2 regions of the Exiguobacterium sp. HSB13 genome follow, and region 1 is predicted to be linked to the other one. Evidence: a T-box and tRNA genes for the amino acid it is inferred to sense, from the RefSeq annotation. Region 1 holds a T-box; the other holds one or more tRNA genes.
What was found. A T-box is a leader RNA that pairs with one kind of tRNA and senses whether it is charged. The one in region 1 lies ahead of alaS (alanine--tRNA ligase), so its partner is inferred to be a tRNA-Ala.
Positions count from the first base shown of each region.

Region 2: it has a tRNA-Ala gene. The T-box ahead of alaS (alanine--tRNA ligase) is inferred to sense a tRNA for this amino acid. The anticodon was not compared.

Region 1 covers NZ_JBUZOM010000001.1:1,493,240-1,499,273, reverse strand. The annotation lists gene recD2 (SF1B family DNA helicase RecD2) at 1-2,110, shown strand, start outside; T-box leader at 2,153-2,363, shown strand; gene alaS (alanine--tRNA ligase) at 2,421-5,063, shown strand; gene ACZGCQ_RS08085 (IreB family regulatory phosphoprotein) at 5,098-5,367, shown strand; gene ruvX (Holliday junction resolvase RuvX) at 5,364-5,786, shown strand; gene ACZGCQ_RS08075 (DUF1292 domain-containing protein) at 5,801-6,034, shown strand, end outside.
Region 2 covers NZ_JBUZOM010000001.1:2,236,919-2,242,952, reverse strand. The annotation lists gene ACZGCQ_RS11690 (ATP-binding cassette domain-containing protein) at 1-815, opposite strand, end outside; gene ACZGCQ_RS11685 (redox-sensing transcriptional repressor Rex) at 983-1,642, shown strand; gene ACZGCQ_RS11680 (twin-arginine translocase TatA/TatE family subunit) at 1,642-1,839, shown strand; gene tatC (twin-arginine translocase subunit TatC) at 1,847-2,626, shown strand; tRNA gene ACZGCQ_RS11670 (tRNA-Ala) at 2,732-2,807, shown strand; gene ACZGCQ_RS11665 (S8 family serine peptidase) at 3,032-6,034, shown strand, end outside.

The DNA of each region.
Region 1 (6,034 bases):
AACCGAGCTCGTTATCACGGGTACAGGGGTCGGAATCGAACTCGGAGGAACGTATCAAGCATTCGGTCGTCTCGTTGATCATCCCCGCTTCGGAAAACAACTGAAGGCGGAGCTGATTCGTCGATCGGTTCCGATGACAAAACAGGCAACGATCCGCTTCTTGACGAATGGTTCGTTCACCGGCATTGGTCCGAAGACAGCGAAAAATATCGTCGATGCTCTCGGAGAAGAGGCAGTGGACCTCATTTTGAAGGATGAGCGAGTACTGAATCAGGTGCCTGGGTTAAAACAAAAACAAGCCGATATCATATTGAGTCGACTCGCTACGTTATACGGTGTCGATCAGTTGATGCTATTCTTAGCGCCGTTTGATGTCACGCCGAAGCTAGCGGCAAAGATTTATGCTGCTTACGAAGGGGACGCCATGGCGCGAATTCGAGAGAATCCGTATTCCTTGATGTATGAAGTGAACGGGATTGGTTTTAAAACAGCCGATCATATCGCGTCACATCTCGGACTTGTCGGATTACATCCGGAACGTGTCGCTGCTTCAATCATGCATATATTAGAACAAGAAGCAGGAGAGGGACATGCCTTTGCGACGGTCGACTCACTATTACAACGGGCACCCCGGTTGCTTGGTGAAGACCCAGGAGAACGGCTGGAACAAGCGATTGAACTGTTGCTCGCTGAAGATAAGGTCAAGCTTGAAGAAGGTTGTTTGTATTTACCGACGATCTTTTATGCGGAAGTCCGAGCGGCGAAAGAACTGGCTCGCGTCATGGCGAACGGTGCCGAACAGGAAGTCGATGTCGCGACAATCCTTGAAGCGATTGGGCACCTCGAAGAACAGTTTGGCATGGAATATGCCGCACAGCAGCGGGAAGCGATCGAGTTAGCGGTCAAAGCACCGTTGATGGTTCTGACCGGTGGACCAGGGACCGGTAAGACGACCGTCATCAAGGGAATTTTACATGCCTTGCAAGAAATTCATGATTGGCCACTTGAGAAAAGTCGCGTCAAGACGGGAGATGTCTATCCGTATGTTCTTGTTGCACCGACCGGACGCGCCGCTAAACGTTTGTCGGAAGCAACGGACGTTCCAGCGATGACGATTCATCGTCTGTTGAAGTATGACGGAACGAACTTCCAACTGAATGAAGATCAGCCGATCACGGGAAAAGTACTGATCATCGATGAGTCATCAATGATTGATATCTACTTGTTATCGAGTCTGCTCCGTGCTGTTCCGAACGGTATGAAAATTTTGTTCGTCGGTGACCGCGATCAGTTGCCATCCGTAGGTCCTGGGCAGGTACTGGCAGACTTGATGGACACGGAAGGGATTCCTGTCGTTCGTCTGAACGTCGTCCATCGCCAAGCGGAAGATTCTTCGATTTTACGGCTTGCCCACGATTTGAAGAACCGGACGACGTCTGCTGATTTGTTGGCACCACTTGCGGATCGTCGCTTCTATACCGCGTCTCCGCAAGAGACGTTACGCGGTATTTCAGCTTTCGCAGAAAAAGCACTTGCGAAAGGCTATTCGAAATTCGATGTTCAGATTCTTGCACCGACTTACCGTGGTCAAGTCGGAATCGACGAATTAAATGTCGCCTTGCAACGCGTCTACAACCCGGAAGAACCAAAGAAACGGGAAGTTAAACAAGGCACGCGGATTTACCGGACCGGAGATAAGATTCTCCAGCTCGTCAACAATGCAGAAGAAAACGTTTATAACGGAGATATCGGAGAAATCGTCAACATCTTCTTCGCTAAAGAGAATGTCGACAAGGTTGATAAGATCATCGCCCGCTTTGACCAGACGGAAGTCGAGTATAACCGAAGTGACTGGGATCAATTCACGCATGCCTATGCGATCACGATCCACAAGGCACAAGGGTCCGAGTTTCCGATTGTCTTGATGCCGGTCTATTTCACGGGGGCATTCAAACATTCTCGAAACTTGATTTATACAGCGGTCACCCGTGCGAAGTCGAGTTTATTATTGTTCGGCGACCCACGAGCGTTTCATAAAGCGTCGCAAGAAGAGGAACCCCGGCGCCGGACACGATTGATTGAACGACTCGGTGGGGTGACAAAGACTTGACGGATGCTGTGCGATAGGTAATAATCACGATAGATGAATGGACGTAACACGTTGATGGAAGATAAGTAAAAGGAAAACTCGAGTCCAGAGAGAAGTGAGTCTGCTGCAATCACTTTCTCGAGTCCCTTTGAAGCTCCTTCCGGAGTCGGGTGTAAACACCTGCGGGTCATCCCCGTTATCAGATGTTCGAGGTAGGCAATGGATTGCTTACGAACGAGGGTGGTACCACGGAAGCGATGCTTTCGTCCCTTTTCAGGGATGAAGACATCGCTTTTTTGCGTCCAAATAAAACCAATGGGGGTAACTGTTCATGAAAGCTCTAAAACCATTAACGGGTGCACAAATCCGTCAGATGTATCTTGATTTCTTCCAAAGCAAAGGACATGCGATCGAACCGAGTGCTTCACTCGTACCGGTCGAAGATCCATCGCTCTTGTGGATCAACTCGGGTGTTGCAACACTCAAGAAATATTTCGATGGTCGTGTTATTCCTGATAATCCACGGATCGTCAACGCACAAAAATCAATCCGGACGAACGATATCGAAAACGTCGGGAAAACAGCGCGTCACCATACATTCTTCGAGATGCTTGGAAACTTCTCCGTCGGTGATTACTTCCGTGAAGATGCAATCAAATGGGGCTGGGAGCTCTTGACGAGTGATGACTGGTACGGTCTTGATCCGGAACGTCTTTCGGTCACGATTCACCCGGAAGATGACGCAGCGCGTCAAATCTGGCTTGAACTCGGCGTACCGGCTGAGCGGATCATTCCACTTGAAGATAACTTCTGGGAAATCGGTGAAGGTCCATCTGGTCCGAACACGGAAATCTTCTTCGATCGTGGTCCAGCTTTCGGAGACGATCCGAACGATTCAGAACTCTACCCAGGTGGCGAAAACGAACGCTATCTCGAGATCTGGAATATCGTCTTCAGTCAATACAACCACGATGGACACGGCAACTATACGGAACTTCCGCGTAAAAACATCGATACAGGGATGGGACTTGAACGGATGGCGTGTGTCATGCAGGACGTGCCGACGAACTTCGATACGGATCTGTTCATGCCGATCATTCATAAGACAGAAGAAATCAGCGGTAAAATCTACCGTGATGATTCGAAACTTGATGTAGCATTCAAAGTCATCGCAGACCACATCCGTACCGTATCATTCGCGATCGGTGATGGTGCGCTTCCTTCGAATGAAGGACGTGGATATGTCCTTCGCCGTTTACTACGCCGTGCGGTGCGTTATGCGAAGATGCTTGGAATCGAGCGTCCGTTCATGTATGAACTCGTCGATACGGTCGGGAACGTCATGGTCGACTTCTACCCACAAGTTCCGGAAAAAGCGGACTTCATCAAACGTGTCATCAAAAACGAAGAAGAACGTTTCCACGAGACACTTCATGACGGTCTTGCAATCTTGAACACAGTCGCTCAGACGTCTAAGGCGAACGGTGAGCATGTCATCAGCGGCGAAGATGCGTTCCGTCTGTATGACACGTATGGTTTCCCACTCGAATTGACAGTCGAGTATGCGGAAGATCATCAGATGTCTGTTGATGAAGAAGGCTTCAAACTAGCGATGGATGCACAACGTCAGCGTGCACGTGCAGCGCGTGAAGAGAGTGGTTCGATGCAACAGCAATCGGAAGTCCTCTCGACGCTAAAAGATAAAAGTACGTTCGTCGGCTATACCGACCTTAAGGCGGATGCAAAAATCATCGCATTAGTGCATGATGGAGAACGAGTCACAGAAGTCGCTGCTGGTGAAGAAGCACAAGTCATTCTCGACATCACGCCGTTCTACGCTGAAAGCGGTGGTGAAGTCGCAGATACAGGAACAATCGAAGGCAAAGACTTCGTTCTTGATGTTAAAGATGTTCAAAAAGCACCAAACGGTCAAAACTTGCATACGGTCATCGTTCGTACAGGGATCGCAACGGAAGCGGCAGATGTCGTTGCAACGGTCGAAGCAGCAGAACGTAAAGCCGTCACGAAAAACCATACGGCAACACACTTGCTTCATAAAGCATTGAAAGATACGCTCGGAACACACGTTAACCAAGCGGGATCACTCGTTTCTCCAGAACGTCTTCGTTTCGACTTCTCACACTTCGGTGCAGTGACACAAGAAGAGTTGACGAAGATTGAACAAGACGTCAACCAAGCAATCTGGGCATCGCTACCGGTCGATATCGAAGAGATGAACATCGCTGATGCAAAAGCAAAAGGCGCGATGGCATTGTTCGGTGAGAAGTACGGTGAAACGGTCCGTGTCGTTTCAGCAGGCACATACTCGATCGAGTTGTGTGGCGGAATCCACGTCGGGAACACAGCTGAAATCGGCTTGTTCAAGATTGTTTCGGAGTCTGGTATCGGTGCAGGTACACGCCGAATCGAAGCGGTAACGGGTGCAGGTGCGTATCGTGTCATGAACCAACACTTAGAGACACTCGAACAAGCAGCGGCTGTTCTGAAGACGAAGACGACAGAAGTTCCTGTCCGCATCGAAGCACTGCAACAACAGCTTCGTGAGACGGAACGAGCAAACGAATCGTTGCAAGCAAAACTTGCGAACATCGAAGCTGCTTCATTGAAGGACGATGTTGAGGAAATCAACGGTGTGCGTGTGCTTGCGAAACGCGTCGACGTCTCAGATATGGATGCTCTTCGCGGCATGATGGACGAGTTGAAGAGCTCACTCGGATCAGCAATCATCGTTCTCGGAAGTGCGCAAGGTGAGAAAGTCAATCTCGTCGCAAGCGTCTCAAAAGATTTAATCGACCAAGGCTATCATGCTGGTAAATTGATCAAGGAAGTCGCAACACGCTGCGGTGGTGGCGGTGGCGGTCGCCCTGACATGGCTCAAGCTGGTGGAAAAGATGCGTCGAAATTAGAAGAAGCACTCGCGTACGCTTCACAATACGTGCAATCACTGGCATAATAGAAACGTAGTGTATATGAAAGAGGTGATGAACGTGAGTCAGATGGATCAAACGATGAAATTCAACTTTCCGGAAGACGATAACAAAGCAGCGACACGTGATGTGTTGTTGACGGTCTATCATGCTTTAGAAGAAAAAGGATATCATCCGATCAACCAAATCGTCGGCTATCTCCTTTCGGGAGATCCTGCTTACATTCCTCGTCATAATGACGCACGTAACTTAATTCGTAAGATTGAACGCGACGAATTGCTCGAAGAACTCGTGAAATCTTATTTGGCGGAGAGTGGAAATTCAAAATGAAACGTGCAATGGGACTAGATGTCGGTTCGAAGACGATCGGGGTAGCGGTCAGTGACTTGATGGGCTGGACGGCGCAAGGCGTCGAGACGGTCAAGTGGACGGAACCGGATTACCCAGAAGCCTTCAAACGGCTCGATGTCATCATGAAGACATACAATGTCGAAATCCTAGTCATTGGTCTTCCGAAAAACATGAACGGTTCCATCGGTCCCCGCGCAGAAGCAAGTGAAGCTTTTGCGAAGGAAATCGAACAGCATACCGGGCTTGAAGTCGTCTTCATGGATGAACGGTTGACGACGATGCAAGCAGAACGGATGCTGATCGATGCCGATGTCAGCCGTAAAAAGCGTAAACAAGTCATCGATAAGATGGCTGCCGTCATGATCCTGCAATCGTACTTGGATCGGACGAACCGATGAAGGGGGAGAAACCGATGGCTGAAGAAAAACGTCAGTATCTCTTTCCAGATGAAGAGGGCGGCGAACATCTTTTCGAAGAATGGTACCGTTACTCGAGTGAACGTACAGGAAAAACCTATCTGTTTCTTGAAATGATCGGTAACCCTGACGAAGGAGCAGATGATCTGATCATCTGTGAGATCGATGAATATGGAGAAGGCGAAGATGATTTCGAATTGAGCCTGATCGATGAAAATGATGAGCAAACT
Region 2 (6,034 bases), 740 kb from region 1:
TCTTCTTGTTGCTGTTCGAACTGTTTCATTTCTTGATCGTACAAGGCCGCTTTTTGTTCCAAGTACTTCGTGTAGTTCCCGGTGAACTTACGACAGACATTGCGCGACAGCTCATAGACGACATTGACGACTTGGTCGAGGAAGTACCGGTCGTGTGAGACGATCAGGACGGCGCCACGATAACCGCCGAGGTAACTTTCGAGCCAAGCGAGTGTATCGATATCAAGGTGGTTGGTCGGCTCATCAAGAATGAGGAGCTCTGGTGCTTGCAGAAGCATCTTCGCTAAGGCGAGTCGTGTCCGTTGACCACCGGATAATGTCTGAATCCGGCGCGAGTAATCATCCGGATAAAAGCGCATGCCGTGCAGGACGGAGCGGATATTCGCTTCGAACTGATAACCACCGGCTTCTGAGAAGTCGTGTTGTGCTTGATCGTATGTCTTCAAGAGACGATCGTAAGCGACCGGGTCGTTCAAGATATGCTCCATGCCCATTTCGATTTCCATCCGGCGCAGTGTCCGTTCTTGTTCCTGTAGATGTTCAAAGACGGTCAGCATCTCGTTCCAGATCGTCTCATTCGATTCGAGACCACTGTCTTGTGCAAGATAACCGATTTTGACATCCTTGCCTTTCATGATGTCGCCCGAGTCATGACTGAGTTCACCAGCGATGATTTTGAGCAAGGTCGATTTACCGGCACCGTTTCGTCCGACGAGCGCAATCCGATCCCGCTCTTGTACTTCCAGTTTGATATTTTCTAAAATCGGCTCGACGCCGAATGATTTCGAGAGTTGATTGACTTGTAAGAGTATCATTTCCATCCATCCTTCCACCCTTTAGTCTATCACGAACAAAAGCGCGAGGTCCTGCGGAATATATTATTTGTGACTCTATGTGAAGTGGTTTACAATCAAGGAGAGTAGAAAGCTTTTTGCAAAGATTTGGGTGCCACGATGGATGTGGCCGAAGGGGGAACTGCAGGATGAATGGACCAGACACAAAAATTCCACAAGCGACAGCAAAACGGTTGCCGCTATATTATCGCTTCATCCAAAGTTTATACAATTCAGGCAAGCTCCGCGTCTCTTCTGCTGAGTTAAGCGAGGCGGTGAAGGTTGATTCAGCAACGATTCGTCGCGATTTTTCCTACTTTGGGGCATTAGGGAAGAAGGGGTATGGATATAACGTTCAACATCTCTTAACGTTTTTCCGCAAAACCTTGAATCAAGATGAGGTGACGAATGTTGCCTTAATCGGGGTCGGTCATCTCGGAACAGCGTTTGCAAATTATAACTTTTTAAAGAATAATAGTACTCGGATAGTCGTTGCGTTTGATGCGGACGAAGAGAAGGTCGGAACAACGACGCATGACGTTCCAATCTATCATGTTTCGGACATGAAAGAACAAATCGAAGCGAATCAGGTCGATGTTGCCATCTTGACGGTTCCATCGCAGTTCGCACAGTCAGTAGCGGATGAGTTAGTCGAGTATGGTGTGACAGGCATCCTGAACTTTACGCCAGCGCGGTTGAACGTGCCAGCGAGCGTCCGGGTCCATCACATCGATTTATCGATCGAGTTGCAGTCGTTAGTTTATTTCATGAAGCATTATTCGCAATCAGCTGAAGGAGTGAAATCATAATGGAAAACCTTATCCCGCTCACACTAGGTATCGGACCAGCGAGCATTGGATTAATCGCGGTCGTCGCGTTGATCATCTTCGGACCGAAGAAGTTACCAGAATTCGGACGCGCTGCGGGTCAGACATTGAAAGAGTTCAAGAATGCCACGAACGGCATCATGGACGACGATAAAAAGGACGAACCGAAAGAGAAGTGATTGAATCATGACGGTTGATCAAGAGCAAAGCATGACGTCGCACCTTGACGAACTGCGCAAGCGGATCGTCTGGTCGCTTATCATCGTCGTCGTCCTGTTCGCTGTCGCATTTCCGCTCGTCCGACCGCTCGTTCGCTTCTTGCAAGCGGACTTAAAAGAGCTCGGCATCGGTTTGAATGCCTTCAACGTCGCCGATCCTTTAATGTTGTATTTGAATCTTGCGTTCATCATTGCGCTGATTTTAGCGTCACCGTTCTGGATGTATCAACTCTGGGCATTCGTTCGACCAGGACTTTATGACAAGGAGCAAAAAGCGACATTGACGTATATTCCGGTCATCTTCTTTCTATTTTTGGCTGGCGTAGCCTTCTCGTATTTCTGGTTGCTTCCCTTCTTGCTTGAAGTCTCAACGGATCTCGGGAAAGAGCTCGGAATCGAACAAGTCATTGGAGTCGAGAACTACTTCAGTTTCTTAATCCGCTTGACGATGCCGTTTGGTCTTCTGTTCCAATTGCCGGTCGTGACGATGTTCCTGACACGTCTTGGTCTCGTGACGCCATATTTCATGCGAAAGAATCGGAAATATGCGTACTTTGCGCTGTTCGTCGTTGCGGCATTGATCGCACCGCCGGACGTGACGTCACACTTGATGATCTCGGTTCCATTGTTCGTTCTCTATGAGATCAGTATCTTGATTTCTGCGCGGACGTACAAAAAGGTCTTGATCCTCGAGCAACAGGCAGAGCTTGAACGACAGGCGGATTTGATGCGTGAATTGAATAAATGAATCGTGAATTCCTTCCGACGATTTTTGGAAGGGATTCTTTTTTGTGAAAGCGTTCTTTTTATATTGATAAAGCAGTTAGTGATGCGTATACTAAAGATAATTCATGGGGGCTTAGCTCAGCTGGGAGAGCGTTTGGCTGGCAGCCAAAAGGTCGTCGGTTCGATCCCGATAGTCTCCACCAATACCAAATATCCAACTCCTCGAGGCGTCGAGGAGTTTTTATTTTACTCCCAGTTAAATTCCTTAAAAATATAAAATGTCATGAAAAACAAATAAATTAAAAAAATAGACAGATATAAATTGTTTATTTCCATTAAATTCATTAAACTAAATATACAGAATTTTCGTTTAACTGTTTTATCAGTAGTACTACTATGGTTTTACAGAAAAGGGGAAAACGAACGCATGAAGAAGAAGATTGCACTTATGGCAGCCGTCTTAATGACGTCTTCCAATCTAGTCAGTGCGCAAGGTGCACTGTCGTCGCAAGACAAAGCAACGGGTCAAAAACCGCAAGCGCTCTCGCTGAAGAAATCGGGGCAAGAGAAGAACTACAAACAATCGGATAAAGTCCGTGTCGTCATCGAGATGGAAGAGAAGCCGGCGATTCAAATCGCCCAGGCTCAAAACAAGCGGTATAGCACATTGAGCAATGCCGAAAAAGAGTCGATCAAAGATCGCCTCGTCAACGTCCAAAAATCAGTCAAGTCAGCCATCGCTAAAAAGGCGATTCCCGTTACATATAAGGAAAGCTTCACAACCGTCATCAATGGATTCAGTGGTGAAGTCAAGTTCGGGGACATCGAAGACATTAAACAACTGAGCGGAGTCAAGAGCGTACATATCGCCCATGAATACGCGCGTCCGGAAGTTGCTAAAGGTGCAAAGCCAGACATGCTGTACAGCAAGGACATGGTCAATGCGAAGGAAACATGGCAGGACTATGGTTTTAAAGGGGAAGGAACGATCGTTGCCGTCATCGATACAGGAATCGATCCGTCGCATAAGGACATGGTCTTGAGCCCAGAGACGAAGATCGATTTGACTTCTTCAAAAGTCGATAGTGCGAAAGAAACAAAAGGCTTAAAAGGAAAGTACTTCACGGAAAAAGTACCGTATGGCTATAACTATGCCGATCACGATAGCGAAATCCGTGATTTAGGTGCGGGCGCATCGATGCACGGGATGCACGTCGCGGGTACGGTCGGAGCAAACGGCGATGAAGCAAACGGTGGTATCAAAGGGGTCGCACCGGAAACACAACTCCTCGCGATGAAAGTCTTCGGAAACGATCCAGGAATGCCATCGACATTCAGCGATATCTACATTAAAGCGATTGATGATGCGATTGCACTCGGAGCAGATGTCATCAACATGAGTCTCGGTTCGACGGCATCGTTCGTCAATGCAGATGATCCAGAACAACGCGCAATCGTCAACGCGATGAACAACGGCATCTTGTGTGCGATTTCTGCTGGTAACTCGGCATTCGCAGGTCATGGTGCAGGTAACCCGTACACAGCGAACCCGGATATCGGTGTCGTCGGTGCCCCAGGTTTAACAAGCCAAGCACTCCAAGTCGCATCACTCGAAAATACGAAATTGACACTCGAAGGCATGGCACTGACGATCGACGGTCAGGATGCTGGTTATTTGGCATACCAAAAACAAGATTCACCGAATCCGATTGCCGTCTTCGATAAAGAGAAGAAGGATGTCGTCTATGTCGGTGACGGTCAAGCTTCGAACTACGAAGGCAAAGACGTCAAAGGGAAAGTCGTCTTCGTCGTGCGTAACGGTGGTTTCAACTACGGTATGATCCAAGCAGAAGCTGAGAAGCAAGGGGCAGCAGGTGTCATCGTCCGCGGTCGAGTTGATCATGGGGATTACGTCAGTATGGCGCTCAACAATCCGACGATTCCACTCGTCACACTCAGCATCGCAGACGGAAACGATCTTGAAGCAAAAGCAAAAGAGGGCAAGGCAATCGCTGTCACGTTCGACGGAAAAGCAGTCTCAGCAGATAACCCGGTCGCAGGACAAATGTCTGACTTTACGTCTTGGGGTGTCACACCAAGCCTTGACTTCAAGCCAGAAATCACGGCACCAGGTGGAAAAATCTACTCAACGCTCAACGATAACGAGTATGGCGTCATGAGTGGGACATCGATGGCGGCACCACACGTTGCTGGTGGAACGGCACTCGTCATGCAACGAATCGCGAAGGACTTCAAAGTCGACGGTGCGACACGCGTTAAGCTCGCGAAGAACATCTTGATGAACACGTCGCGTCCGCAACTCGATCAAGGAAAATATAATGCGCAGCTAAAAACAGGCAACTTCTACTCTCCACGTCGTGAGGGTGCAGGGTTGATGGACCTTCGTGCTGCCATGAAGACACCAGTCGTCGTCACAGAGACGAAGTCGGGTGAAGGTAAGGCATCCTTGAAGGAAGTCGGCGAGAAGTTCACGTTCACACTTGATTTGAAAAACTACAGCAGTGAAAAAGTGACGTATAAGTTAGCCGGAACGGTTCAATCGGATCTCGGTGCAGAAGGATCGAACTTCCTCGAAGCAAACGGCATCTTTAAAAAGGGAACAATCGGTACAGTGGATGCAAACAAAGGCACATATCCGATCTCATTCGCAGTTGGCTCGAAGAAAGCAAGTTCGGTCTCGATTAATCCGAAGAGCTCAACGAAAGTCAGTGTATCGGTTGATCTGAAGGATACAACGGACTGGGCAAACGAACTTCCGCTCGAACAAGTCTTTGAGAACGGCTACTTCGTCGAAGGATTCGTCCGTCTGATCGATACGAAGAGTAAGAATCCAGAATTGACGGTTCCTTACGTTGGCTTTAAAGGGAAATGGGATCAAGCTCCGATTCTAGATGCCCCATTGTACGATGAAGATAACACATTCTACGGCTTGACAGGTCTAGCGACAGAAGTGAAGGATAACTTCGAATTCCTCGGCGCAAACGCTGCGGGAGATGTCGTCGCGAACAAAGTCTCGTTCTCACCAAACAACGATGGTAGCGCAGATGAAGCCTTCCCGATCATCTCGTTCCTCCGTAATGCGAAAAAAGTCGAGTACTCGATTCTTGACCGTAACAAAGCAACGCTTCAGAAGCTCGATACGCAAACGGACGTCGTCAAGAACTACTATGATAGCGGTTCAGAGGACGGATACACACCAGTCACAAGCGCAGCTTGGGACGGAACAATCAACGGGAAACCGGTCAAGGATGGTCTTTACTACTACAAAGTCAAATCCGTGATCGATTATCCGAATGCAAAATGGCAGTCGAACCTCTTCCCAGTCTATGTCGATACGAAAAAACCAGCTGCGACCGTGAAATGGGATGCGTCGAAATCCACGCTCTCGTGGACAGCAGGTGACCAAGGA